Regions from separate parts of the Bariatricus sp. SGI.019 genome, predicted to be linked through region 2. Evidence: a T-box and tRNA genes for the amino acid it is inferred to sense, from the RefSeq annotation. Region 2 holds a T-box; the other holds one or more tRNA genes.
The links. The T-box of region 2 lies ahead of proS (proline--tRNA ligase). A T-box ahead of a tRNA ligase gene usually reads a tRNA of that ligase, here a tRNA-Pro.

Region 1: it encodes a tRNA-Pro, which carries the amino acid that the T-box ahead of proS (proline--tRNA ligase) is inferred to sense. The anticodon was not compared.

What each region holds. Positions count from the first base shown of each region.
Region 1 covers NZ_JBNPOQ010000008.1:64,379-79,693, reverse strand. The annotation lists gene ACQRD1_RS06785 (saccharopine dehydrogenase family protein) at 24-1,277, shown strand; gene ACQRD1_RS06780 (RluA family pseudouridine synthase) at 1,270-2,157, opposite strand; gene ACQRD1_RS06775 (NUDIX domain-containing protein) at 2,251-3,276, shown strand; gene ACQRD1_RS06770 (aldose 1-epimerase family protein) at 3,305-4,201, shown strand; partial or broken gene ACQRD1_RS06765 (EcsC family protein) at 4,645-4,809, shown strand; gene trxA (thioredoxin) at 4,923-5,231, shown strand; gene ACQRD1_RS06755 (nicotinate-nucleotide adenylyltransferase) at 5,410-5,997, shown strand; gene ACQRD1_RS06750 (YbjQ family protein) at 6,108-6,422, opposite strand; gene dapB (4-hydroxy-tetrahydrodipicolinate reductase) at 6,514-7,311, opposite strand; gene ACQRD1_RS06740 (peptide MFS transporter) at 7,546-8,919, shown strand; gene ACQRD1_RS06735 (aminopeptidase P family N-terminal domain-containing protein) at 9,051-10,838, shown strand; gene ACQRD1_RS06730 (GntR family transcriptional regulator) at 10,941-11,642, opposite strand; tRNA gene ACQRD1_RS06725 (tRNA-Pro) at 11,849-11,923, shown strand; gene ACQRD1_RS06720 (alpha/beta fold hydrolase) at 11,991-12,914, shown strand; gene arcC (carbamate kinase) at 13,033-13,962, shown strand; gene ACQRD1_RS06710 (ferredoxin) at 14,024-14,209, shown strand; gene ACQRD1_RS06705 (PRC-barrel domain-containing protein) at 14,339-14,584, shown strand; gene ACQRD1_RS06700 (tetratricopeptide repeat protein) at 14,694-15,287, shown strand.
Region 2 covers NZ_JBNPOQ010000005.1:117,907-133,221, reverse strand. The annotation lists gene ACQRD1_RS04655 (HU family DNA-binding protein) at 1-184, opposite strand, end outside; gene ACQRD1_RS04650 (phospho-sugar mutase) at 341-2,071, opposite strand; gene ACQRD1_RS04645 (MarR family transcriptional regulator) at 2,116-3,159, opposite strand; gene ACQRD1_RS04640 (CCA tRNA nucleotidyltransferase) at 3,233-4,552, opposite strand; gene ACQRD1_RS04635 (REP-associated tyrosine transposase) at 4,668-5,435, opposite strand; gene proS (proline--tRNA ligase) at 5,544-6,983, opposite strand; T-box leader at 7,113-7,325, opposite strand; gene ACQRD1_RS04625 (calcium/sodium antiporter) at 7,415-8,380, opposite strand; gene ACQRD1_RS04620 (RluA family pseudouridine synthase) at 8,469-9,161, shown strand; gene spoVG (septation regulator SpoVG) at 9,266-9,541, opposite strand; gene glgD (glucose-1-phosphate adenylyltransferase subunit GlgD) at 9,576-10,694, opposite strand; gene ACQRD1_RS04605 (glucose-1-phosphate adenylyltransferase) at 10,691-11,965, opposite strand; gene murC (UDP-N-acetylmuramate--L-alanine ligase) at 12,197-13,576, shown strand; gene ACQRD1_RS04595 (DnaD domain protein) at 13,727-14,779, shown strand; gene ACQRD1_RS04590 (ATP-binding protein) at 14,809-15,315, shown strand, end outside.

The sequences.
Region 1 (15,315 bases), on a different contig from region 2:
AATGAACAATGGAGGCTGGAACTATGAGAATGATGTTAGTTGGAGCGGGAGCAGTAGGTGAAAGTATCTTAAAGATCATGAAGTGGCGGGATCCGAAGGGTGAATGGCTGGAGTATGTGCTGGTATGTGATTTTGACCAGAACAGGGCGCAGGAAGTGGTTGAAAAGTTAGAAAAAGACTGTCGATTTGAAGTTGCTGAGGTGAATGCAACCGATAAGGAATCGATGATGCGGCTTGCCTTGATGCACCAGATTGATTTCCTGATGGATGCGGCACCACCCTTTGCCAGCAACTATATCTTTGATGCAGCTTATGAGACCGGAATTAATTATGGTAATATGGGGACCTGGTCAGTACCGATGGATCATCCAGCTTATGGATTGGGAATCGAGAACAGCTATACGGAACCCATGACCAAATATAATTTTGACCGTCATGAGGCATGGAAAGAGAAAGGCAGCATGGCGGTTATTTGTATGGGAATTGACCCCGGAGTCGTCAATGTCTTTGCGAAATATGCTGCCACGGAATTATTGGACGAGATTACGGAAGTCCATGTAAAGGACGGCGGCAATCTCTCCGTACCGGGAGCAGATCCGGATGATATTATGTTCGGATTTAATGTGTGGACGGTATTAGATGAAGTGATGAATCCGAATGTGGAATACGATGCATCCAGAGGAGGCCTACTGGTGGAAAAGCCGTTTGCCGGGAGAGAAGTCTGGGAGATGCCGGATGGTGTTGGGCAGAACACGTTGGTAAAAGTAGAGCACGAAGAAGTGGTTACCATGCCCCGTTATCTGAAGCAATATGGATTGCAGCGGGCCACATTTAAGATTAGTCTGGATGAGAATCTGATCACAGCACTGAAAGTTGTTGATAAGTTGGGGCTTCGCAGTATTCATCCGATACAGATTGGAGAGACAGAAGTCATCCCAAGAGACGTGGTGGCTGCATGCGCTCCTCAGCCGAAGGATATTGGGGATGAGATGATCGGCGAGATGCTGGTCGGTGTGGAATGTATTGGAAAGAAAGATGGGAAAGAAAAGGCATATTTCTTATATCAGGCATTTGACAATCAGGAATCTATGAAGAAATGGGGCTCTCAGGCGGTTGTGGCACAGACGGGATTCGGTGCGGCACTTGCCATCGAATTGATTGCAAGAGGTATCTGGAAAGACAGAGGAGTCTTTTCACCAGAATATTTTGACCCGCTTCCATATCTAAACCTGATGGATGAAAGCGGGTATGAGTATCATATTGCAGAGATTAAATAAGTACTTTTTCCATATCTTTCGGCAGAGGTGCAGTAAATTCCATCGGCTCGCCGGTAATCGGATGTGTAAAGGAAAGACGATGGGAGTGTAGTGCCTGTCGACCGATATATTCCATGTCCGGGTTATAGAGGTAGTCTCCGATGAGGGGATAACCGAGATATTTCATATGGATTCGTATCTGATGGGTGCGGCCTGTTTCCAGACGAAGGGAGACAAGGCTGTGCCCATTTCTTTCTTCCACAAGACGATAATGAGTAATGGCAGTTTCGCCCTGTTCCCAGTCAACCGTCCTCTCGATGATGGTTCCGGGCTTTCGGGCAAGGGGAGCATTGATTGTCCCGGCTTCTGGGGAGACATGTCCCCGGACAATGGCAAGGTATTCCCGATGGATATCTCGGCGGCGCACCATATCGGATAAGATATTGCCACTGACCAGATGCTTGGCGACAACGGTAAGGCCGGAGGTGTCCCGGTCCAGACGGTTACAGCAGCGGAAGATGAACGGTTTTCCCTGCTCCTGATAGTACCATGCCAGAGCATTTGCCATGGAATTCGTATAGTTATTCAAAGAAGGGTGGATGGGCATGCCGGCTGGTTTGTTGATGACGATAATGTCCTCATCTTCATACACAATATCCAACGGTATCTGTACCGGAGGAATCTTCTCGGAACATTTGGTCTCGCAGATATGGATAGACAGATGGTCTCCGGTATTAAGCTCCTGCTTCATATAATAATGTTCTCCATTGACCAGAACGCTTTGGGGCATCCGCTTAATCTCTGCCAGATTCTGTCCGGAATAACCCTTGCGGCGTAAGTATTGTTCGATGCGAAGGCCGTCACCGGCTTCATCTATGATATAATCAATGACACGATTCATTGCAATTCTCCTGTATTTTCGGTATGATATTCATAGTAGACAGTATAACATAATTTGAAAGAAAATATCAGAGAATTAAGAGGCAGAAATAAGATGACAGGTTTAAGTACTTTGTGTTATATGGAACGGGATGGCCAATATCTGATGCTCCATAGAACCGTTAAGAAACATGACGTAAATAAGGATAAATGGATTGGGGTCGGAGGACATTTTGAGGCTGATGAAAGTCCTGAGGAGTGTCTGCTTAGGGAAGTACGGGAAGAGACCGGATATACGCTGACTTCTTACCGGTATCGGGGAATTGTTACCTTTGTATCCGGCAATGGAGTGACGGAATATATGTCTCTTTTTACGGCAGATGGTTTTGAAGGGGAGCCCATACCTTGTGACGAAGGAGAACTGGAATGGGTGGATATCGAAGATGTCTGGAAGTTGAATATCTGGGAAGGTGATAAGATCTTCTTTCGGTTGATGGATGAAAGGAAGGACTTCTTTTCCTTGAAATTAGTCTATGACGGGCAGGATAAACTGGTGGATGCATCACTGGATGGGAAACCGATGGAATTATTCGATGTGTTAAATGAAGATGGTACGAAGTCTGGAGTAATACGTGAACGTGGAGTTGTACACAGGGAAGGAAGTCTTCATGCAACGGTACACATGTGGGTTGTAAGGAAGAATCAGAAGAGTGGTTATGATGTATTGTTACAGAAGCGGAGTGCATGCAAGGATTCGAATCCCGGATGCTACGACATCTCTTCGGCAGGTCATGTGGCTGCAGGAGATGAGATTCTGGAGTCAGCAGTCCGTGAGATGCAGGAAGAACTGGGCATTCATGCGGCGAAAGAGCAATTACATTATGTAGGAGAGCATCGGGGATCTTTTGAAGCGGTATTTTATGATCGATTGTTTAAAGATAACGAATTAAGTTCGGTGTACGTGTATACAGAACCGGTAGAAATTGAAAATCTGAAACTTCAGGAATCAGAAGTAGAAGAAGTAATCTGGATGGATTATGAAGAATGCAGGCAGAAAGTAGCAGATGGAACCTTGCCCAATTGTATCTATGAAGACGAATTCCGTATGGTTGGAGAATATCTGAAAAAGCAAAAATTTTAATCGAGAAAAACAGAAAGGAAATAATCATATGCAGAAAGTAAAGTTGGAAAATGAGAAACTTGAGATTACCGTAAATATTCACGGTGCAGAATTAAGTTCTATCCGGGAAAAGAAAAATGATACGCAGTACCTCTGGAATGCAGATCCAAAGTATTGGAATCGGTCATCACCGGTTCTTTTCCCATTTGTCGGTGGGGTCAAGGATAAGGTATATCGTCACGAAGGTGTGGAATATCCGATGAATCAGCATGGATTTGCAAGGGATATGGATTTTGACCTTCTTAGCCAGACAGAGAATGAGGTATGGTTTGCATTGGATGCAACAGAAGAGACGAAAAAAGTATATCCATTTGATTTTCATTTGGAGATTGGCTATCATCTGGAAGAAAATGCTGTTAAGGTCATGTGGAAGGTGAAGAATACCAATGATAAGACCATGTACTTTTCCATTGGGGCACATCCGGCATTCTTCTGTCCGGTCAGAGAAGGAGAGAAGCAGTCTGATGATTACATAGCTTTCCGTAAAGAAGATGGAACTGTGCCAGAGAGTTTCACCAATACCATCTTCGGCCAGGGTGGTATGGTGACCACAGAGAAAAAGGAGTATACCCTTCAGGAAGGAACTCTTCCGATCGCGGAGAATCTCTTTGATGGAGATGCACTTGTCATCGAGAATCATCAGGTACAGCGAGTTGCCTTAATGGACAGTGATAAAAAAGAATATCTGGCAGTGGAATTCAATGCGCCGTTAGTCGGAATCTGGTCACCGCCGAAAAAACATGCACCATTCGTCTGCATTGAACCATGGTATGGAAGATGTGACAGCGAGGTGTTCGATGGCGAATTAAAAGACCGGGAATGGGGAAATACCCTGGAAGCAGGAGAAACCTTTGAAGCAGAGTATCGAGTAGTTGTACTGGCGTAATGCCAGTACAATTCCTTGAAATTATTTGCAAAAAATCATAACATTTTAATGAGGATATTGTTTTTTAGTGATAAATTACATATAATATATGTGAGAACAGAGAAGTTCTCCGTCATCTTGATGAGTCCTGTGACGGTTCTGACAGGACAGTAAAATAAAAATTGACCGAATGATGAAGTTGTTAAGTGAGAGGCTGGATGCCTCTCGTTTTTTCTGATTAAAGCATAATCAGGAGGATTCCGGCATGTTTTTTACAAAGGATAAATGGAAAAAGGAATGGGAAGCTCTGGAGAAAAAGGAACAAAGTTTCCTTAAGAAGAATATCCAGGAGAAGGAATCTGTCCTTAAGCAAAAGCTTTCGGATAAGATCCCGGACAAATTGGAAGATACACTGCACGCTGCTTTCGTGAAGGCTTTTGAAATGGTCTTTGAATATGGGACAGGTATCATTGAGACTTCTTTATATGAAGTTTCTTCAGGGAATTCCGATTGTCGGAGTCGCAGGTGGCCTGGCAGACAGTGTATATCTGAAGAAAATAACAGATTATGCGGATTTGAAATATCGTCGCCGCTTTTTAAAAAAGAAGCTGTCAGATGAGAGCAAATGATGAATATAGATGGTATTATTGCCGAAAATGGGTTATACTATTTTGTGTAGAAAACAAACTGTCAGATATTGGATGGCAGAAAAATACAAATCATAAAAAGAGAGGTAATCATTATGTCAGTGATTCATTTAACCAGTGATAATTTCAAAGAAGAAGTATTAGAATCTAAGGTGCCAGTGTTGGTGGATTTCTGGGCAACATGGTGCGGACCGTGCCAGATGGTAGGACCAATCGTAGAGGAATTGGGAGAAGAAGTTACAGATGCGAAGATCTGTAAAGTGGATGTCGATGCGAATCCAGATCTGGCAAGAGAGTATCGGGTAATGTCAATTCCGACATTTTTGGTGTTCAAGGACGGACAGATGGTAAAAAGAGATATGGGAGCAAAGCCAAAGGAAGAACTTCTGGCATTGCTGAAGTAAGAGAAAGAAAATGAAAATCACAAAAACCTCAAGATAGACTTACTGTTGTAACGATATCTTGAGGTTTTATCTTGTCTTGGCTGAATCTGAAAATGGGGAAGTCCTTGCATTCTTACCGTACTTCAGAGTATACTAAATATACGTTCGAAAGAGTATAATCAATGAGGGAGAGAAACATATGATAGAGACTGGAGTAATTAACGGAAGATTTCAAGTGTTACATTTAAAACATATGGAATATATACTGGCAGCAAAAATGCGCTGCAACAAATTATACATCGGGATTTCCAATCCTGACAACATGCACACCAGAGATTCGGTCAATGATGTCAATCGAAGCGAACCTTCTGCTAACCCGTTGTCTTATTTTGAACGGTATCAGATGATCAGAGGTGCGATGCAGGAATTTAAGGTTCCGGAAAGTGAATACGATATTATTCCGTTTCCGATTAACTGTCCGGAATATCTGTTACAGTATACTCCGAAAGATGCAGTATATTACCTGGGAATGTACGATGAGTGGGATGAAGAAAAATATAAGATACTGCGAAGTCTCGGGCTTAATATAGAAGTGCTGTGGCACAGACCATTAGAGGAAAAAGGAATCACTGGTGCCATGGTACGAAATTGTATTGCAATGGAACAAGAGTGGGCGAAGTTCGTGCCGAAAAGTGTATATCGATATCTGACAGAAAATGAGATGGATAAAAAGATAAAAAGACTGGAATTGATGCGGATAGAGGAGAAGATGAATGCGTGTTTTTAGTATGTCTGCTTGCTTCTTTTGTAGTATAATGGCAGAGACTGATGTGAGATCATGATATAAAAAAGAAACGGTGTTTCATGTGCACCGTTTCTTTTGTGGTATAATAAATTTTAATCTACGAATTTTACTGCAGTTCCGTATGCCAGAACTTCTGCTGCGCCCTGTACGATGGAGCTGGAAGCGTAGTGGATATTTACCACAGCATCTGCGCCCATTGCAGCAGCATCATCTGCCATACGTTTGGTAGCAACAGCTCTGGCTTCGTTCATCATCTCTGTGTAGGAGGTAAGTTCTCCACCGACCAGTGTCTTGAAGCTGTTCATGATGTCCTTACCAAGATGTACGGATTGAATCATAGTACCTCTTACTAGTCCGATCATCTCAAATTTTTTTCCTGGAATATAATCCGTATTTACTAATATCATACCTGTTCTCCTCTCAAGATATAATTGTATTATTTTATTAATACAATTATACTATAAAAATGAAGCAAAGACAATATGCAATATAGCTGATTTATAAATTTAATACATCCTTAATGGTATAAAAGCCAGGTTCTTTATCAGCAAGATAAGCAGCGCAGTCACAGGCACCGCGTGCAAAGCATTCCCAGTTGTAGGAGTGATGAGTGATTTCCAGACGCTCTCCCATTCCGCCGAAGAATACGGTGTGGCTGCTAGGAATATTGCCGGCGCGAAGAGAGTGGTAGCCGATAGTTCCGGGAACTCTCGGAGAGGCACCTTCTCGACCGTATACGGCGATGTCATTCAGTTCTTTGCCAAGGGCATGGGCCATAATCTCGCCCATTTCCTTCGAAGTTCCACTTGGAGCATCTTTCTTCCACTGGTCGTGCATTTCTAAAATCTCAATATCCAGATCATTTCCGGCGATCGTTGTTACCATTTCCAGTAATTTATTCATGATATTGACCAGTTTTGAAGTGTTTGCTGCATACAACATCGGGATCTGGGAAGCAGCATCCTGAAACCGCTGCATCTCTTCTTCGCTAAATCCTGTAGTGCCGCATACCAATGCCTTTTTATGTGCGATTGCCAGATCAAGGACTTCCATAGCGTTCTCTTTGGTAGAAAAGTCAATGATGACATCACAGGAATCGATGACGCTTTCCAGATCATCCACAACCGGGACACCTATTTCTTTTCCGATCATAGCAACCATTCCCAGATCACTTCCTATGTAATCACGCCCCTTTGGAGCAACGCCGGCAACCAGTTCCATATCCTCTCTTTCTGCTGCAACCTGCGTGATTAATTTTCCCATTTTTCCCCGTGGACCTACTACAATAACTTTCATAAATGTAAACTCCTTTCGCATACATGATATGACTAATTATGTCTATTTTATCACAAAATATAAGAATCACAAAGGAGTTTTCTTGACATGAAAATGTGCATAATGTATAATAAATTATAGATTATCAATAATTAATAATCTATAATAAACAAATTTCTAGAGAAGTGCCTTGTATCAAATGCTAACGAAGAGGTTATTGAGAAAAGGTGCGGGGAAAAAGGAGGATGAGTAATAATGAGTACTCAAACAAAAAAGAAGCTCCCTATGGGTTTTTGGGCATGCTCTACGACAGAGATTTTTGAACGTTTTGCTTATTATACCGGACGTTCTATCCTGTTAGTTTTCGTAGCAGCAAGTGTAGCATCAGGTGGTCTTGGTCTGTCAGAAGGAACCGCTGCGACCATGCAGTCACAGTTGACAGCATTTTCTTATGGACTTCCGATTCTGTGTTCCATTATCTGTGACCGTCTGATTGGCGCAAGGTATACCACCCCAATTGGTATGGTTCTCTGTGGCGTTGGTTACTGGATTGGATCTATGGCAACAAGCAGTGGAATGGTATATGCGATGATCTGGTGTATCAGTATCGGTCTTGCATTCTATAAAACTGGTCCGTTGATTGGTCGTATCGTATCCAGTGATCAGCTTAACAATGCATATTCTGTTCGTTATGGACTTGTTAACATCGGTGCATTTGCAGGCCCATTCCTTGCAGGTATTCTGTATCAGGATGTATTCGCAAGTGGAGATATGATGGGATACAGACCATGCTTCAAGATTGCAGCTATCCTGATGTTCTTAGGAGCAATCTGGTTCACCATTGGAACACGTTTTATGGGTGAAGCAGGAAAGACACCTTTCAAGAAAGAATTGACAGAAGAAGAGATTGCCCGTGAAGCAGAGTTGAAGGCAAAGAATAAAGAAGAAAAGAAGATGCCTTATACAACAATTGAAAAGAAGAGAATTGCAGCAATCATTCTGATCTGTGTATTTGCTATTATCTTCTGGATCTTCTGGTATCTGGCTTATCTGCCGGTATATTACTTCTGGGGTGAAAATGCAAACTGGGTAGTTGGAGGCTACAATGTACCTCTTACATGGTTTGATGCTGCAAATGCTTTATTCTGTGTATTAGTTGGTATGTTTGTAACACCAAAGCTTTGGAGTTACCTGGCAAACAGACCGAAGGGTGATATGAGTATTTACAAGAAATGTGCATTAGGTATTGGTACTCTTGGTGTTGGATATCTGTTCTTTGCATTGATGGATATTATCCGTGGTGATGGACAGATCAGCTGTCTGTGGCTTTTAGCTTTTGCAGTTCTGATTACATTGGGTGAGATGTTCTTCTCTCCACTGGGAAATGCATTTATCGCTAAGTATGCACCAAGCCGTATTTACTCTACAATGCAGTCTGTATGGGGACTTGCAATATTCTTCGCAGCAATCAGTTATGGATATGTTTATAATGCATTATTCGGAGGAGCTATTAAGTTCACGACCGCATGTATTATCATTGCAGTAATCGCATTTGTTGCTGTCGCACTTTTGGTTATCCTGGATAAACCATTAACAGCACTGGTTGAGAAGAAAGATGACGAAAAATAGAGTGGATTATTAGAATATAATTATGTACAATGATATTAGGATTGCGGGATTACATATGGAATGCCTGTCAATCCTAATATTATTGGGGAGAAAAAACCCATAATAACAATTATTTTAGGAGGCGTAATACAATGAGTATTCCTGAGAGATTAACAAATTTACGTGCAAAAATGGCAGAGAAAGGAATCGATGCTTATATCGTTCCAACTGCAGACTTTCACCAGAGCGAATATGTTGGGGAATATTTTAAGGCAAGAAAGTATATTACTGGATTTTCTGGCTCTGCAGGTACAGCAGTTATCACAAAAGATGAAGCCCGTCTTTGGACGGATGGACGTTACTTCATTCAGGCAGCAAAGCAGTTGGAAGGTACAACTGTAGAATTAATGAAGATGGGAGAACCAGGAGTACCGGAACTCACAGCATATCTGGAAGATATCCTGAAAGAAGGAGATACTCTTGGGTTTGATGGACGTGTGGTTTCTGTCGGAGAAGGACAGGAATATGCAGACATTGCAGCTAAAAAAGGAGCAAAGGTCGAGTATCATGAGGATCTGATCGATCTGATCTGGGAAGATCGTCCGGAACTTTCCAAAGCACCTGCATTTTCTCTTGGAATTGAGTATGCAGGCGAATCCGCAGCAGATAAGCTTAAGAGGACTCGCGAGGAGATGGAGAAAGCCGGAGCAAATGCACATGTGCTCACGACATTGGATGACATCTGCTGGACACTGAATATCCGTGGTGATGATATTGAATTCTTCCCGTTACTTTTATCTTATGCCATTATTAAGATGGACTGCATGGAACTCTATGTTGATGAGAGTAAGCTGGATGATGATATCAAAGCTTCGCTGGCAGAACTGAATGTCAACCTCCATCCATATAATGATATCTATGAAGATATCCGTACGTTGGATGAGAATACGGTAGTTATGGTTGACCCAAGTAAGTTAAATTATGCTCTGTATAATAATATTCCGGAAAATGTTAAGAGAGTAGAAGAGAGAAATCCGGCGATTCTTATGAAAGCAATGAAGAATCCGGTAGAGATTGAAAATATCCGTAAAGCACAGATCAAAGACAGTGTTGCGCATGTAAGATTCATGAAATGGTTGAAAGAAAATGTGGGCAAGATGAAGATCACAGAGATGAGTGCTACAGAAAAACTGGATGAACTCCGTGCTGAGATGGGCAACTTTATCCGCCCAAGCTTTGAGCCGATTGCTTCTTATGGTGAACATGGTGCGATCGTTCACTACACATCATCACCAGAGACTGATGTTGAGCTGAAAGAAGGAAGCTTCTTCCTGACTGATACGGGTGCAGGATTCTGGGAAGGTTCTACAGATGTTACAAGAACTTATGCGCTTGGTGAAGTAACACAGCAGATGAAAGACGACTTTACTTTAGTTGCAATCAGTAACCTTCAGCTTGGCAGTGCGAAGTTCCTGGAAGGATGTACAGGTATGGTACTTGATATCCTGTCAAGAAAACCATTCTGGGATCGTAATATGAACTTCAATCATGGAACCGGACATGGTGTAGGATACCTTCTGAACATCCATGAAGGACCTGCTGGTTTCCGTTGGAGATATCGTAAGGGAGAGACAGAGGTGTTGCGTGAAGGTATGGTTATTACAGATGAGCCGGGAATCTATATCGAGGGCTCTCATGGTATTCGTCTGGAGAACGAACTTCTCTGCTGTAAGGGTGAGAAGAACGAATATGGACAGTTTATGTATTTTGATGCGATTACACTGATTCCAATGGATCTGGATGCAATCAATCCTGATATCATGACAGCAGAAGATAAGAAGCTCTTAAATGATTACCATAAGAAAGTATATGATACCATTTCTCCATATCTGAATGATGAAGAAAAGGAATGGCTTGCGAAGTATACCAGAGCAATCTAATCCAAATGGCCTTATATATAAAAAGTACTGGAGTGCGTTGTGTTGAACAATGCACTCCAGTACTTTTTATACATATGATAAAGACTGCAAAATGATACATGATTATATATGCGGGTTAATAATATCGAAAGAAAATGGGAAATCTTTTTCACACATGTGATTATCCCGCAACATCTTATCAATCGAAAGCTTATAATGTGAATATATAATATCACAGATTGCATGGCAATCTTTTGTAGCATAGATGTCAAAAAGTTCTTTGTGTACTTTGTATTGCTTTCCGGTTACTTTTGAACAATCATCTACTTGACAATAGAAAGAAAAGAATGATACAAAATCTAATGCGTTCCAAGCGCTGACGAGATATGGCATATGCGCTTCGTTAATCAAGATTTTGTGAAACTCATTATCGTAAATAATTGATTCTGTATAGTCGGAATCATCCATATTCTTCATGGATTCTAATACATCCTCCATCTCTTTGAAGGCTGCATCGGAGATGGTGCCGGCACATGCACGAGCAGCAGAAAGTTCATAGGTTCCGCGAATCAGAAGAGCTTCGATGACATCTGAAAGAGAAACGTTGCGTACAGAACAGCCAACATTTCGCGTATATTCAATCAATCCTTCCTGTTCCAATTGGCGAAGTGCTTCGCGAACAGGGCCATGACTGACTCCAAATTGAGTAGCAAGTTCAGATTCAGTAATCCGCATACCAGGTTCAAGTTCATGATGTAATATTTTTTTTCGTACGGCGTCTGCGACCTGTTCCCGCAGCGTCTTATGATGAATAATGTTTTTCATAGTGACAATAATCCTTTTGTAAAAATGTATACTTGAAAAAGTATATAAATTCATATTTATATAATATCATAAAAAAGTGGGAATAAATAGAATTTATATACATATTTTTTTATTATTTTTCATTTTCAGAGATTTAAAATCCGATGGCAGATAAATGGGAAATTAGTGCTTGCATTATAGATTTTAATTGGGTAGAATGATTATATCGGGGTATGGCTCAGTTTGGTTAGAGCGCACGGCTGGGGGCCGTGAGGTCGCAGGTTCGAATCCTGTTACCCCGATTTTATTTTTTTATGCCACGGGATGTCAATGATAAATTAAAAAACAATATTAAAGGAGGTATGTTATATGTTACATGAAGTAAAATTTCAGTCTTTTAATGAGCGGGATGAGGTCTATGGCTGGGTATATGTTCCTGCTGCCAGGCCAAAAGGGATTGTACAGATCATCCATGGATTTGGTGAGCACTCAAGAAGATACCTGCACATGATTGTGAAGTTTCTGGATGCCGGATATATTGTAGCTGCAGATGATCATGTTGGACATGGAAAGACGGCATTGGAGAATGATACCTGGGGCGACTGGGGCGACAAGGGATGTCATACCATGATGGAAGATGAGCATACGTTGAAGGAAATGGTATGTAAGATGTATCCAGAACTGCCATATTTTATATACGGTCATAGTATGGGGTCATTCATAGCAAGAGATTTTATTGCAAAGTATGGTGATGAGTTGGCAGGCGTAACGTTGTGCGGAACTGCAGGAGTATTTCCGGGAGCAGAAGAGTCAGAAAAAGTGTTGAAGCAGGTCGTAGCTGAGGGAAAAGGAAAAGAATCTGACCCATCTTATGCAGGAGCATTAATGGGATGGATGTGTGAGAGATGTGGCGAAATTAAGCTCGGGAATGAATGGATCTGCTCAGATCCATATGTGCAAGAAGATCATGCAATGGATCCGTTCGATGCATTTACAAAACCAACAACAAACCAGTCTTTGTTATATTTTGTCCAGATGATGTTGGTAATCACTGGAAAAGAGTGGGCAGAAAAAGTTCCGGCGAAACTTCCGATATACAATATTGCCGGAAATGAAGACCCGGTTGGAATGTATGGAAAAGGGGTATGTGAAGTCAGCAACTGGCTGTATGAGACAGGTCATAAGGTTGAGACAAAGTTATACTCTGGCTATCGGCACGAAATCCATAATTATTCAGATATAAAGGATGAAGTAGAAGACGGAATTGTAGCATTTATGAATAAGAATCTGTAAAACAGACAGAAAATCAGTTTTTCACAGAATTCAGACGTTGCAATTTACATAGAAAAATACTATAATTTTTTTATCTCATCTTTTATCAGAAAAATAAAGAAAAGCAGAGGTATAGATTATGAAAAAAAGAGTTGTAGTTGCATTAGGACACCGTGCCCTTGGTACAACGCTGCCAGAGCAGAAAGAAGCAGTGAAGAAGACAGCAAAAGTAATCGCAGATCTGATCGAAGCTGGTTATCAGGTAGCTATTACTCACAGTAATGCACCACAGGTTGGAATGATCCATACAGCGATGAATGAATTTGGAAAAGTACATCAAGATTATACAGCAGCACCAATGTCTGTATGTTCTGCAATGAGTCAAGGATATGTCGGGTATGACCTTCAGAATGGAATTCGTGAAGAATTGTTGAACCGAGGAATTTACAGAACTGTCAGTACAATACTTACACAGGTAATCGTAGATCCATACGATGAGGCTTTCTATACACCAACCAAGATATTAGGCCGTTATATGAACGTGGAAGAAGCGAATGAAGAGCGCAAAAAAGGAAATTATGTTGTGGAAGAGCCGGGAAAAGGTTATCGTCGTATCGTATCTGCCCCGAATCCAGTAAGCATAGTAGAGATTGATGCGATTAAAGCTCTTTTAGATGCGGATCAGATTGTAATTGCCTGTGGCGGAGGTGGAATTCCTGTCCTGGAACAGGATCATCATCTGAAAGGTGCAAGTGCTGTCATTGAGAAAGACTTAACTGCAGGTAAGATGGCAGAAGAAGTTGATGCGGATGAATTGATTATTTTGACCAGTGTCGAGAAGGTTAAGATCAATATGGGCAGAGAAAACGAAGAGGAGCTGGGAGAGATCAATCTGGAACAGGCAAAGCAGTACATGGAAGAAGGCCATTTCGGAGAATACAATATGCTTCCAAAACTCAGTGCATCCGTAGAATTTATTGAAAAGAGAGAAGGAAGAAGTGCGTTGATCACATCTTTTGATAAATTAAAAGATGCATTAAAAGGAAAGACCGGAACATTGATCAGATAACAGGCGAATATTTGGATAAAAATGGGACATACTACTTGAAAAATATAAGGAGGAATGACCCATGAAAGCCAGAGTAAATGATGGATGTATCTCATGTGGTGCCTGTGTTGCTGCCTGCCCGGAAGTATTCCGGTTTAATGATGACGGAGTTGCAGAGGCATACACAGATGTAGCACCAGAATACGAAAGTACAGCAATTGAAGCAAGAGATGGATGTCCAGTAAATGTCATAGATATTGATGAATAGCTGGATTCGGATAGTCCAGAATATGAAAACCCGCATATACTACAAGTAAGTAGTGGATGCGGGTTTTGTTATGGTGACAAAGAAGGTGACGATGGCAGAATCTGCGGTTTGAATATGGGTGGTGTGGATATGCGTCTGTGTGAATTGGAGAATAAAGAAGTGATTAATGCATGTGATTGCAAAAAACTAGGGTACGTGGTAGATCTGATTATAGATGAGTGTAATGGATGTATCGAAGCACTGGTGATTCCAAAGGCAGGAAAGATCTGTGGCTTTTTATGTGATGGGTCAGAATATATTATTCCTTTTAAATGTATCAAAAAGATTGGGCCAGATATTATTCTGGTTGAGATACATGAAGAAAGAAAAAAATAACATTTATAGAACTTTTTTTGACATATTTCATAGTTTTATATCAAAATATGACAATTATATGCTATAATAATAACATTAGTGTATTAACGTGAAAAAGAAAGGAAAAGATATGGCGAGTCAGGTAATAGAAATGGCCTGCCCAGGATGTGGGGCACGCGTCACAACAAGTCAGACGGTCTGTGATTTTTGTCACAAACCGATTACAATCTCAACATTCAACAGTGTATATTCTATGCCGATGCCGGAGGTGAATAAATATGCAGGAGCATACCGAAAAGCATTGGCCGATTATCCGGATGATCAGCAATTGAATACATCAATTGCGATGTGTTATCTGAAGCTTAAGCTGTACGATAAGGCACTGGAAGCATTTGAAAAAGCAATGGAGGATAATTTTGATAATTCAGAGACATTTTTTTATGCTGCCGTGTGTTTATTAAAAGGAAAGAAAGCATTTGTACAGCAGCGTCCTACAATCAATAAGATTGAGGAGTATATTCAGGCAGCAACGATGATTGAACCGTTGGGAATCTATTATTATTTTTGGGCGTATATCAAATATGATTACTATAAGAGAAAATATTTGAATACAACACCAAACTGGCAGGATATGCTGGCACAGGCAGAGGCGTACGGATTATCACCATATGATGTAGATCAGTTATATGGTGTATTAGGCGTGGATCGTCCGGCAGATTTATAGTTATTTACGAATGAGAATAAAAAACTAA
Region 2 (15,315 bases):
CGAAAGTTCCGAATCCTACCAACTGAACTTTATGCTCTTTCTTTAATTCTTCTGTTACAACATCGATAAATGCTTTTAATGCTTTCTCAGAATCCTTCTTTGATAATTCTGCCTGGTCAGCGATTGCTGCTACTAATTCTGTTTTGTTCATGGATGATTTCCTCCTCTTGTTTACATATAGAATCCCTTATTTATTTAATTCTACTAATTTAACGCGACTTTCATAACAATTTAAATGAAACGCCTTTAGTTACAGTTATACCTGTTTTCCATGTAAATGTCAAGGTGATTTCTCAGTTTTGCCCCGTATTTTCAGGGTTTTTCACACTTTTTTAATAACTTAAAGCATTGTGTTAATCATGGACAAAACTTCTTCTCCCAGTTTGCTTGATTTTTCATCTGCATCTGCCAGAGATGTGCCCTTTATTCCATAGTAGAATTTTACTTTTGGCTCTGTTCCGGAAGGTCTTACACACAGCCATGCATCATCTGTCAGATCATAATATAATACATTAGACTTTGGAAGGCCAGTAGTAGTTACTTCGCCAGTCGCAATATCTTTGATGGTATCAGCCTGATAATCTCTTGCCTTCAGCACCTTATATCCGCCAACCTCTGTCGGTGGGTTCTTGCGAAGCGTCTCCAGGATCTCCTGAATCTTCTGAAGTCCTTCGATTCCTTTTAACGTAATAGACTGAATGTCGTCTTTATAGTAGCCATATTTATCATACATGTCCACCATTGCATCCCACAGAGTCTTTCCCTGCGTCTTGTAATATGCAGCAGCCTCACACAATGCCATTGTGGCAACAATTGCGTCTTTATCTCTTGCATGAGTTCCGATCAGGCATCCGTAACTTTCTTCAAATCCAAAAAGATAGCTTCCCTTACCTGTGGTCTCGAATTTTAAGATCTGCTGTCCGATGAATTTAAATCCTGTCAGTACTTCAATCAGACCGATATCATATCCCTTCGCGATTGCATCTGCCAGATTGGAGGTAACGATTGTCTTGATCAGATAACCATCATCCGGAAGTCCCTGGAGAGCTTTGCGCTGTCCAATCTCATAATCTGCCAACAGGCAGCCGGACATATTTCCAGTCAATGTATGATAAACGCCATCTTTGTCCTTTACACGCACGCCAAGACGGTCAGCATCCGGGTCTGTAGCAAGTACCAGATCTGCATCTACTTCCCTGGCAAGTTTCAATCCCAGTTCAAATGCTTCCTCTGCTTCTGGATTCGGATAAGAAACTGTTGGGAATTCACCGTCTGGAAGCTCCTGTTCTTTTACTACATATACATTCTCAAATCCCAGTTCCTTCAATATACGTCTTGCAGGGATATTGCCAGTTCCGTGAAGCGGGCTGTATACAATCTTCAGATCCTTTCCGACCGCATCAATAGAATCCTGATGAATTACCTGTTTCTTCAGTTCTGCTATGTATCCATCATCTACATCTGCGCCAATAACCTGATACAGGCCAGCCTTCTTTGCTTCTTCCTGATCCATTGTCTTAACAGTATTGTAATCTACAACAGCCTTTACCTCATCCATAATTCCTTTATCGTGAGGTGGTGTAATCTGTGCGCCATCTTCCCAGTATACTTTGTATCCATTGTATTCCGGTGGATTGTGGCTGGCTGTAATATTGATTCCGGCGATACAGCCCAGAGAACGCACTGCGTAAGACAATTCCGGTGTTGGACGCAAGGATTCAAACACATATGCCTTAATTCCATTTGCCGCCAGGCACAAAGCTGCCTCGTTCGCGAACTCTGGAGACATACGACGAGAATCATAAGCGATTGCTACCCCTTTGCCCTGCTCGCCCTTCTTAATAATATAATTGGCAAGTCCCTGGGTTGCTTTTCTTACAGTATAGATATTCATGCGGTTCGTTCCTGCACCGATAATTCCCCGAAGTCCGGCAGTTCCAAACTCAAGATCTTTGTAAAAACGCTCTTTGATCTCTTTATCATCCTCTGCAATACTCTTTAGTTCCGCTTTTGTAGTTTCATCGAAATATGGATTGCTCAACCACGCTTCATAATTTTCACGATATTCCATTGTCGTACCTCCTGTCCTTAATGATTCTATTATACAACAGGAATCTACAAATGAAAAGAAAATATATCCTCTAAAAATCGCTTCTTTTCTTCTGTCTGCCTAATTGCCAGCTCCAGTTTTTCAATACTCTTCGTGGATATCCATGCTTTATTTGAATGGTAGTATGAATTTGCGATTTTCCAGAATTTTTCCGGATAAATCAACCGAATCTTCAGATACTCCATCTCTGAATCTGTAAGTGGGCGGATTGCTGAATATGCATTCAACATATTATCACCCAGTCTCTCTCTCCACCCATGCTTTTCCATAACTTTACGCAAAAAATAATACAAATCTTCAACTTGGACATCTCGTTTAAATTTTTCAAAGTTCGTTGTAGCAATACCATAGGGCTCTTTTCTATAATTGCCGCTCCCCGAACTCCCATTTGCCAAAAAATTATTTCCTGAGAGCATCAGGACATTATGATAATTGTATTCCCCATGGGTCATACAGCAATTTTCCACACTCTCCTGATAAAGCTTCTCGTAATCTGAGTTCTCCAATTCCTCTAATGCTATCGCCGCCCATTGATACATCTGGTCAAAATATTTTAAAAAGGAGGATTCAAACGCCCCCTTGGGAGAGATGCCACGCACAAATCTTCTTACTTTTTTTAATTCTCGATTATGCCTCAGGTACTCCTCTTCAAGATGTGCACCCGGCATCACACTATGCTCCATCTTATGACACATCAGGGTATGCAGTTTCGCCAGATTCCCCGAAGCTGCCAAAAGCTCTGACGGTTTCTTAATATCACATTCCTGTCCCCGAAACCATAGCTTCAACACATATCTGCTTCCATCTTCCAAGACTGAGAGAAATTCCCCCGTCTTCGTCAGCACAATCCGATCCGTTCGTGTATACCCCTGATTCTGAAGATATTCATGTAACTCATATAACGCAGGAATACGTTTTTTGGACACTTTTACTTCCTTAAGCAACAGAATTCCTTCAACTGTGTCGCATAAAATAGCACCCCTGGTCTTGCGGGTGCCGCTGACTTCAATATCATATTGTTCTAATATACTTTGTTCATACTCCTGCATATCCATCCCCTGCACTCTACATTACATATTCTCTCTAGCGTATGATGCAAAAAGATAAAATATGATTAGGAGCTTATTTAAGTTTTTTTAAAAGTTCGTTTTTTCCATTTAATTCAGGATTCTCTATTACCATTTCCAACAGTTCGTTCAATTTATCTCCGATTTCTTTTCCCGGTTTCATCCCTGCTTCAATCAAATCCTTTCCTGTAACGGCCAGATTTTTTAATGATACACACTGCCCAGTCTCTACTATTTCCTGATACAACTTTCCGATATCATTCAGATTTTTCACTTTTTCTTCTCTCTGATACATACTCTGCGCGAGTATATCTGCACGGCGGACCTCCATATAATATGGGAACAGATCCTCTCCGATTATATTCATTGCACGGCGGACATTCTTAGCCGTTGCAGGCATTCGATAATCATGGTAACGCACCAATTTCGTCACTTTACCAATCGTATTATTGTCAAATTTTAATCTTCTCAATATGGATTTTGCAATAATTTCACTTTCTAAAGCGTGCTTTTTAAAATGCGCCACACCTGCTTCATCCATGGTTTTTAACGCCGGCTTTCCCATATCATGCAGCAACATCGTTAATCGCAGCACCTTATCGGCACGTACATTCTGCAATGCATGTAATGTATGCTCTCCCACATTGTACATATGATGCGGCGTCTCTTGTTCTGTAACCATTAAACGGTCAAATTCCGGCAAAAATATCTTCGTAATGCCAAGATCATATGCGTCCCGCAATAACTCTGGCCGCGCCGAAGTGAGCATTTTCACCAACTCCACTTGTATCCGCTCTGCGCTGATATTGTAAAGCGTAGGGGCCAGTTCTTGCATCCCGCACCGCGTCTCCTCCTCTATCGAGAAGCCAAGCTGAGCCGCAAATCGAATTCCCCGAAGAATTCTAAGTGCATCTTCGGAAAAACGTTCCCTCGCATTTCCCACACATCGTATTATTTTTTTATTTAAATCCTCCACACCGCCAAAGATATCCACGAGCCCATCTTTGTCATTGTAAGCCATCGCATTAATCGTAAAATCTCTCCGCAGCAAATCTTCTTTCAGACTTCGCGTAAACGTTACTTCCTTCGGATGACGGCTATCTTCATATTTGCCATCAATTCTATACGTTGTCACTTCATATCCTTCTTTGTCAAGGAGCACCGTGACCGTCCCATGTTCGATTCCAGTGTCAAATGTCTTATGAAACAAAGATTTCGTTTCCTGCGGCATAGCAGACGTTGTAATGTCCCAATCTTCCGGTTCTCTGCCGAGAATCGAATCCCTGACACATCCACCAACAGCATAGGCCTCATATCCATGTCCCTGCAACGTCTCAATAATCATCCTTACATTCGTCGGCAATTGTATATTCAGGTTTCCCACAATCTCATCCTCCCTCACATTCATCTATACACCATCATAACATGGGGACGGGGGTTTTTTCAAATTCCTCCGTCCCAAATTAAAATAACCGTGTCCCTTTTTCATTTTACCCTGTCCCTATTAATCCTCCTCTAATATTTTGCATAATAATCATTACTTTTTTCTGTGATATTTGCAAAACTTTCATTAGTTCTTTTTTATATTCTTTTCTTATCTCCACATAATTAAACAATTCTTCCTCCCGCAAATTATATTTCCACTTGTATTCTGCAAGAATTTCCTTTGCAATTCTCATGTTGTTTTTTTCCATATCCTCATCCACATCGTCAAATATATCCCAACTCTCAAATCTGTGGAATTCAAGGAAATCCTGATTTGTGTGAAACTTTTGATTTACCATCAAAAAAGCCTTCTCATCCAGAATGTCTCGAACTCCTCTGTAAAATTCTGACATACTACTGTATTTATAATCCAACATTTCTTTCACGCTTCCATTTTTCGCCGGATTTCTGTGGATATATCGAAGGCAGTTCCAAAAATAACTTTCCTTTTCTACGCATTGGCTCTTAAATCTGTCCTGAAAAACATATCCAATTCTATGATGTTTATAATTATAATAATGTGCAAATGCGGCTAAGACTTTAGCCATAAATGACGCTAATTCTTTCAAATCAGCTTTGATTAACATATGAAAATGATTTGGCATTATGCAATATGCTAAAATAGCCACCTCATACTCAGAAAGATTCTCTCGAATCAAATTGATGATACGGGTTTTTTCCCCTTTTTCTTTAAAAACCGGCATTTTATTTAATCCACGCACCATTACATGGTACATTCCGGTCGAACTTTCCTGTCTTGCTCTTCTTGGCATTTTTCTCCCTCCTTTGCAAAGAGGGACACCACAAAACGAATTAGGGACACGGATATTTTAATTTGGGACGGAGGAAATTGAAAAAACCCCCGTCCCCAACTAAGGAGCTTAGTATGATTTGCCCCAATATGCCATGTGTTTTGCTGGTTTTCCGCACCAGATACATTTGTCTGAAATCATTTCTTCATCTTCAATCAGACATCTGGTCGCAGCTCCACCTGTGACGTATTTTACTTCACCTTCGCATTCTGGATCTCCGCACCAGCAAGCTTTTACGAAACCACGGTTTGCCTGGAATTTTTCTTTCATTTCGTCCATCGTTGTTGCTGTATCAATATGGCTCTGTAAGAAGTCATTTGCTCTGTCATACATATCCTGCTGTTCTTGCTCTAAGATGTCACGTAATTTTGTGGCAATTTCGTCCAGAGATACTACAATCTTCTCACGGTTATCACGACGTACGACTACAACCTGGTTCTTCTCAATATCCTTTGGACCAATCTCGATACGGGTAGGAATACCAAGGATTTCCTGCTCAGAGAATTTCCATCCAGTACTCTTATCAGAATCATCAATCTTCACTCTATAACCGGCTTTTTTCAATTCATCCAGCAGTGCAAATGCTCTGTCAAGCACGCCTTCTTTGTGCTGTGCAATTGGAATAATACGGCATTCAACTGGTGCAACGTGTGGAGGAAGAACCAATCCATCGTCATCACCATGTACCATGATCAGGCCGCCGATACTTCTGGTAGACCATCCCCAGGAAGTCTCGTAACAACTGTGAAGCTGATTATTCTTATCCACATATTTAATGCCAAATGCATCTGGGAATCCACTTCCGAAGAAATGGCTGGTCGCGGACTGTAGTGCTTTTCCATCATGCATCAGCGCTTCGATTGTGTAGGTATCCTGTGCACCTGCAAATTTTTCATGTTCTGCTTTTCTTCCTGCTACGAAAGGCATTGCCATCGTCTCGGTATAGCAGTCTTTATATACCTGCCACATCTGAATCGTTCTCTCTTCAGCTTCCTCATAGGTTGCATGAAGAGTATGACCTTCCTGCCACAAGAATTCTCTTGAACGTAAGAACGGTCTTGTTGTCTTTTCCCAACGAAGAACAGAATTCCACTGATTCCATACTTTTGGTAAATCTCTATAAGAACGAACTGTCTTAGCCCACAAATCACAGAACAACGTCTCAGATGTAGGACGAATACACATTCTTTCCTGCAATCTTTCCATACCGCCATGAGTTACCCAGGCAACTTCCGGTGCAAATCCTTCGATATGTTCAGCCTCTTTTTCCAGCAAACTTTCCGGAATCAAGGTTGGCAGATATACATTTTCCACACCTGTCTCTTTAAAACGTCTGTCCAGATCTGCCTGAATCAGTTCCCAGATTGCATAACCATTTGGCAGATAATTCAAGCATCCTTTCACGCTTGAATAATCACACAGTTGTGCTTCACGAACAACATCTGTGTACCATTGTGCAAAATTTTCATCACGTGGTGTGATATTTTTTACTAATTTTTCCTTTGCCATGTTTCTCTTCTCCTTTTCTTTTCCAGCAGGGCCCTTGCCCCACGATAATTTTAGCCGGGAACCAATCTGCTCTTTGTCAAATGTTTTGACTTTAAATAAAACAAAAAACACCGGGCTTCTCGTTCCCATCAAAGGGACCGAAAAGCTCGGCGGTACCACCCTAGTTAACTGCGACCCTCTCGCAGCTCTCTCTCACCACCATTAACGCTAGTGTCACGCTGTACTTTCATACAGGGGCTCCAAGGTAGGTTCATTACTTATCAATACAAGAATCTTTCAGCCAAAGGATTCCCTCTCTGTAGAATTGCATCCGTAATTACTATTCCTCTTCTTCACCCATCCTGCCTTCTGCAACCATCATTGCCAGCAGGTTATTCGATTAAACGTAATTTTAATCCATTGTTTTTTATTTGTCAAGACAAAACATGCCACTATCGAATCAAAATATACACAAAAAACGCCAGATAGGCAATCAAAAACAAAGCTCCCTCTGTTCTTCGAATCTCTCGCTTGCTGATTGCCGAAAAATAAACGATCAAACTTGCTACAATTAACAAGACGGTATCATAAACCGCTGTAACATCCAATGTAATCGGTGTGATTACAGAAGATATTCCTAAAATCAGCAATATATTAAATATATTCGAGCCAACCACATTTCCCACTGCAAGATCATTTTCGCCTTTCCCTGCCGCAACCATAGAAGTCACTAATTCCGGCAGAGAGGTTCCAAGGGCCACAATTGTCAAGCCAATAAAGGTCTGACTAAGCCCGAATGTTTCAGCAATATTACAAGCACTGTCTACAACCAGATCGCCACCCAGCGCAATCCCAGCAAGCCCTCCGATTATATATAATGCACTTTTCATCGGACTCATCACTTTATAATCCTCTTCCACTTCAGACACTTCATTTCTTGACGCAAGAGCATCTCTTACCGTCGCATAGAGAAATACAGCAAATAATATCAGAAATAAAAGTCCGCCCCATCTTCCAAGAACAAAAGTCCCTTCTCTGCTTAAAACTTTTGCAATGGAAAAATCCGAATCCAGCAAAAGCAAAATTACCGCGATAAAAATTGAGAAAGGAAATTCTTTCTTTAGCAAAGACCATTTTGCCTGCACTGGATTCACTAACGCGCAACAGCCAAGCACTACCAGAAGATTGAATATATTTGACCCCAAAACATTACTAACCGCCAGATCATTACTCCCCTGTATTGCTGCCGTGACGCTGACCGATAGTTCCGGCATACTGGTTCCAAAAGCCACAACAGTAAGTCCAATAATAATTGTTGGAACTTTCAGTATTTTTGCAACGCTCGAACTTCCATCCACAAAAAAATCCGCGCCCTTAATCAGCAGAACAAACCCTACTATCAACAATATATAATCCATAACATTCTTCCTCGTTTCATTTGCATATTCTTTCACACTATGGTTAAATGATAAGAGCGAAAAGAATCAAAGTCAAGGAGAATTATATATGGCAGCAAATACTCTGGAAATATTATACGAAGATTCCCATATCCTTGTATGCGTAAAACCCCACGGAATCGCAACTCAAAGCAAACGAATCGGCAGTCCCGATATGGTAAATTTATTAAAAAATCACATATATCAATCCAATCCTTCCCAAGGAGAACCCTACCTCGCAGTAATTCACCGCTTAGACCAGCCAGTTAAAGGAATTCTTGTATTTGCCAAGACTCCATTTGCCGCAAAAGAACTAAACAAACAACTCACTTCCCAGGGATTTGGCAAATATTATCGTGCCCTTGTCGACGGATGCCCCCCTCAAGATGAAGGCAAGCTAGAAAATTACATGATAAAAGATACAAAAACCAACACCTCCAAAATTTGCACCGCCAACACAAAAGGGGCAAAAATTGCCAGACTCTCCTACAAAATCATCCAAAAGGGACAGGGTTATTTTAATTTGGGACGGAGGAATTTGAATTTTCCCCCGTCCCCAACTGAACTTGACATCCATCTGGATACCGGCCGCCATCACCAGATTCGTGTACAATTAGCCAATATCGGCTGTCCTATCATCGGGGACACCAAGTATAATCCCCATTGCAGCGAACGGAACGAATGGCAAGAAATCTGTCTGTGTGCCTATAAACTAGAATTTCAGCATCCTAACACACACAAACTCCTACATTTTGAATTATAAAAAGGGACAGGGTTATTTTAATTTGGGACGGAGGAAATTGAAAAAACCCCCGTCCCAAATTCATCAAAAAAGAAGAGGGAGCACTCCCTCTTCTTTTATCCTTCTTATTCCTCAGCTGGTTCTTCTTTTAATGCCTCTTCATATTTTTCAAGAATAATGTTCTGAATGCGTTCTCTTGTTCCTGAATTAATCGGATGTGCAATATCCCGATACTCACCGTCCAAAGCCTTCTTACTTGGCATAGCAATAAAGAGTCCTTTTTCGCCCTCAATAACTTTGATATCATGTACTACAAATTCTTCATCCATAGTAATTGAAACCACTGCTTTTAATTTTCCCTCTTTTGCTACTTTACGCACGCGTACATCTGTGATTTGCATTTTTCTTCTAGCCCCTTTCTTCCAAGCCGTTGCACTATAGTGCATACCTCTCGTTCTTTTCCACAACTACCTTCACACCATTTTCCCCAACATGACGTGTATTTGCTCTGATCGTGTCGCGGCTCTCTACAATACAGTTCTCAATATATGTATTGTCACCGAGATAGACGTCGTTCAGGATAATTGAATTCTTGATGACACAATTATTTCCGACAAACGTCTTCTTGAAAAGGATAGAATTCTCTACCGTACCGTTGATGATACTTCCGCTCGCCACAAGACTGTTCTTAACCACCGAACCAGGATTATATTTCGCTGGCGGCAAGTCGCTCACTTTTGAGTAGATCTCAGGACGCTCTTTGAAGAAATAATTTCTTACTTCCGGTTTCAGAAAATCCATGTTCGTCCGATAATAAGCATCCACTGTTGATATGTTGCTCCAGTAATCTTTTATCTTATAACCATATATTTTTTTCAGATTCTTATATCTGATCAAAATATCAGTTACAAAATCAAATCTGTCTTCTTCTGCGCAATTCTCAATCAATTCTATCAACAGTCTTCTTCTGATCACATAGATTCCCGTTGATATGGTATTCGAAGTTGCAACCATCGGCTTCTCTTCAAATTCCAAAACGCGCATATCTTCATCCATTTTCAGCGTTCCAAAACGGCTGGCATCCTCATCCGGCCCCAAATCCTTACAAACCACCGTAATGTCGGCCCGCTTATTGATATGGTATTCTAACACTTTGTTATAATCCATTTTATATACAGCATCTCCCGACGTAATGATCACATACGGCTCATGACATCTTTTCAGGAAATCCAGATTCTGATAAATCGCATCAGCAGTTCCACGATACCAGTATCCATTATCTGCTGTGATCGTAGGGGTAAATACATACAGCCCCCCTTGCTTTCTTCCGAAATCCCACCATTTTGATGAATTCAGGTGTTCATTCAATGAACGCGCATTATACTGAGTCAGCACTGCTACTTTTTGTATATGCGAATTAGACATATTACTCAAAGCAAAATCAATCGCACGATAACTTCCTGCTATCGGCATCGCTGCACTTGCTCTCTTCTGAGTCAGTTCACGCATCTTGTTGTTACTTCCGCCTGCTAAAATAATTCCTACTGCTCTCATGCTCGTTCACCTGCCTTTATTAATGTCTCTCCACTTTCCAGTATTCCATTCGGATAGTCCTCTCTTGTCGTAACACCACTGATCGCAGTATTCTTTCCAATCTGAACTCCATCCGGAACCACGGAATTCTCACCAATTGTTACAAGGCCAAATGAATAAATCGCCGGCTTAAGTTTGTTCGGTACATCACTGCCGATTCCCAATGTAACATTCTCGCCAATCTCACAGTTCTCTGCGATAATTGACTTATCAATGACACATCCCTTCTTGATCTTCGTATCTTTCATAATGATAGAATCTCTGACAACGGCACCATCTTCTATGGTTACTCCCGAACCAATGACACAGTTACGTACTTCACCGCCAATCTCAGAACCATTTCCAATCAGACTTCTTTCAATCACTGCCTGTCCGGAAATATACTGTGGCGGAAGGATCTCACTGTTCGTATATATCTTCCAGAATTCTTCATAAAGATTGAACTCCGGAATAATATCGATCAATTCCATATTGGCTTCCCAATAAGATCCTAACGTTCCAACATCTTTCCAATATCCGTTGTATTCGTATGCAAATAACCGTTGTCCCTTATTATGACAATACGGAATAATATGCTTACCGAAATCACATCCTGGCTCGTCCTTTAACGCGAGCAACGCTTCTTTTAATACTGGCCAACTAAAAATATAAATACCCATAGATGCCAGATTGCTCTTTGGCTGTGGTGGCTTCTCCTGGAATTCTGATATCTTACCGTCACCATCCGCAATCACAATGCCAAATCTGCTTGCCTCTTCTAATGGTACAGGCATTGCAGCGATAGTCACGTCTGCATTATTCTCCTTATGATAATCAAGCATAACCTCATAATCCATCTTATAAATATGGTCACCTGACAGAATTAATACATAGTCTGGATTAAAGGTCTCCATATAATCCAAATTCTGGTATATCGCATTCGCCGTACCGGTATACCATTCGCTGTTGCTGCTCTTCTCATAAGGAGGTAGAATCGTAACTCCTCCAAAATTACGATCCAAATCCCATGGAATTCCAATTCCAATATGTGTGTTCAATCGTAATGGCTGATATTGCGTTAGCACTCCGACCGTATCAATTCCTGAGTTTATGCAGTTGCTGAGCGGGAAGTCAATAATTCTATATTTTCCTCCAAAAGCAACAGCCGGCTTCGCAACTTTTGCTGTAAGAACCCCTAAGCGGCTTCCTTGTCCTCCTGCCAGCAGCATTGCTATCATCTCTTTTTTTCTCATGTCATCACCCCTTCTCAGTAATCTTGTCGTTCACATTATACCACAGTTTCTTTTAGTAGTGAACAAATTTTACAAAAAAAATGAATTTTTCGTGAACATTTTATTAAAATATCACAAATATTTACGACTTGGTTTTTTTCTCATATATGTATATAATAATATGGATAGAGAAATACTTTTATGACTATTTTTTTATAAAAATAGAACATTCATGAAAAAGGAAGGTATCTTATGTATAAAATTAATTTTCATCAGCCTGCACACGTACATTTTATCGGAATCGGCGGTATCAGCATGAGTGGTCTTGCCGAGATTCTCTTAAAAGAGGGCTTTACCATATCTGGATCTGACAACAAAGAATCTGCCTTGACAGACCACCTGTCCAAGCTGGGCGCCAACATTTTTTACGGACAGAAAGCATCCAACATCATCCCGGGAATTGATGTTGTTGTCTACACCGCCGCAATTCATGAAGATAATGAAGAATTTCAGGCTGCCGTACAACAAGGACTTCCTATGTTAAGCAGAGCAGAGCTTCTCGGGCAGTTGATGACCAACTATGACGTTCCGATAGCCGTATCGGGAACACATGGCAAGACAACAACGACATCTATGCTTTCTCATATTCTGCTTGCTGGCGAGATGGATCCTACCATTTCAGTCGGAGGAATTTTAAAGGCAATTGGCGGTAATATCCGCGTAGGAGATTCTGGATTATTTGTAACAGAAGCATGCGAATATACCAACAGCTTTCTTCACTTTTTCCCGAAGATCGGTATCATTTTGAACATTGATGAAGATCATTTAGATTTCTTTAAAGATCTGGCTGATATCCGCAATTCTTTCCGTAAATTTGCTGAACTCCTGCCAGAAGACGGGACCTTAATCATCAATGGCAATATTCCAGACCTGGGAGAGATCATTGATGGCCTGAAATGCAGGGTTCTTGTATATGGAAATGACAGTTCCATGGATTACAGTGCTACCAACATCTCCCATAATAACTTAGGTGAGGCATCTTTTGATCTGGTAAAATCTGGAACATTTGTTGACAGGATTTCCCTTTCCGTCAATGGTGACCACAATGTATCTAACGCATTGGCCTCAATAGTTGCCGCTGATCTTCTGGATATCCCTGTGGAAACCATGAAAAAAGGACTGAAAGAATTCCATGGAACTAACCGTCGATTTGAACACAAAGGTGATATAAACGGAATTACAATTATTGATGATTACGCACATCATCCAACAGAGATCAACGCGTCCCTGACGGCTGCAAAGAATTATCCTCACAGAGAGATCTGGTGCATTTTCCAGCCACATACTTATACCAGAACCAAGGCTTTATTCCCTGAGTTTGTGGAAGCATTATCGCATACCGATCATATCATCCTTGCCGACATCTATGCCGCAAGAGAGACAGACACCCTGGGAATATCTTCCAAGGATATTGCCGATGCATTAATCGAAAATGGACGTGACGCTTATTATTTCCCATCATTTAAAGAGATTGAAGATTTCTGTATGGAAAAATGTCAAAAAGGAGACTTGTTGATAACTATGGGAGCGGGAGACGTTGTAAATATTGGCGAAGACCTTTTGAAACGCTAGTTATCCACATTTTCCACAGATTTTTATCCACAAAAAACTTGATTTTTGGGTCAGAAATTTCTTTTGTCCCTGTCTTTCTGGTGCTATAATATCTCTACGATATTTCTAAAAATGTGTATGGAACCAACGAGGAGGACTGGCGTAAGAATTATGAAGAAATTGACCCTTACTAATTATGCACAGGGAAATACTACTGTGCTGGAGAATGAATTTATAGACCGTTATATGATCAAGGCAAACGGCGAATATGTAAAAGTATATCTTCTTCTTTTGCGCCATTTGAATGAAGCTTCTGGAATGCTGTCCATCTCTGAGATTGCTGATATCCTGGAATGTACAGAAAAGGATGTACTGCGCGCACTGAAGTACTGGAAGAATCAAGGACTTTTGGACTACTGTGACCATACCGAAGAGCATAATGCAGATACTGGCAGAAGCAAGGCAGAGACATCAGAGACATCTGCTCATTCTGCTGCAGCCACTATGACTGTTTCCGACACAGGAGCTGTCTCCGACAATGATTCTGCCGCTGTGCCTAACATACAGCAATACAGAAGTCGCAAGGAACGCAAGGAATTCAAAGAGCTTCTTTTCGTTGCCGAACAGTATCTCGGTAAGACTTTGTCTGCTGTTGATATTGATACCATTACATACTTTTTTGATACTCTGCATATGTCTGCAGAATTAATTGAGTATTTAATTGAATACTGTGTGGAAAATGGTCATAAAAGCATGCATTATATCCAAAAAGTTGCTTTATCCTGGAACGAGCAGAAGATCACGACCGTTTCCGATGCAAAAGCAAGCACCGTAGCGTATAACAAGAACTGTTATTCTGTCTTGAACGCATATGGAATCAAGGGACGTGCACCTGCTGCTTCAGAGATTACTTATATCAAAAAATGGAATGAAGAATACGGATTCACTTTGGACATTATTCTGGAAGCATGCAACCGCACGATGAATACGATTCATCAGCCTAACTTTGAATATACAGATACCATTTTAAAGAATTGGCGAAGCAAGAATGTACATTATCTAAAAGATATCGAGGCACTGGATGCCGATTATCTAAAATCAAAAGAGCAGAAGACAGCTCAGGCCACAAAACCAGACAAGCATATAAAGACGACAAAGTTCAACAATTTCGATGGTCGCTCATACGATATGAACGATTTAGAGCGCAAGTTAGTTCAGCAATAAATACATAACGCAAGGAGATTTTCCCCGGCATGGCACTTTCCAATTCTCAGTACGATCAATTGATGCGTACTTATGAACAAAAACAACTGGATAATGAACATCAACTCAGGGAACACTACAGGCAGGCATATTCTTTCATTCCAGAGTTAGAAGAGCTGGATCAATCTATCTCTGCCATGAGTGTTCAAAAAGCACGCCGACTCCTTGACGGAGACAGTCAGGCATTGTCTTCTTTAAAAGAGGATTTGAATTTCCTGATTGCACAGAAAAAGCGGCTTCTTCAATCCCATGGATTGCCGGCAGATTATCTGGAGCTCCATTACAACTGTCCTGACTGTCAGGACACAGGTTATATTGGAACTGAAAAATGCCATTGTTTCAAGCAGGCAATCGTGGAGCTTCTATATACACAATCCAATTTACAGGAAGTCCTGGATAAAGAGAACTTTTCTACCTGTTCTCTAAGTTATTATTCCAACAACCACATAGATCCTCTTACAGGAAGATCTTCGTTGGAATCCATGCAGACCGCATTA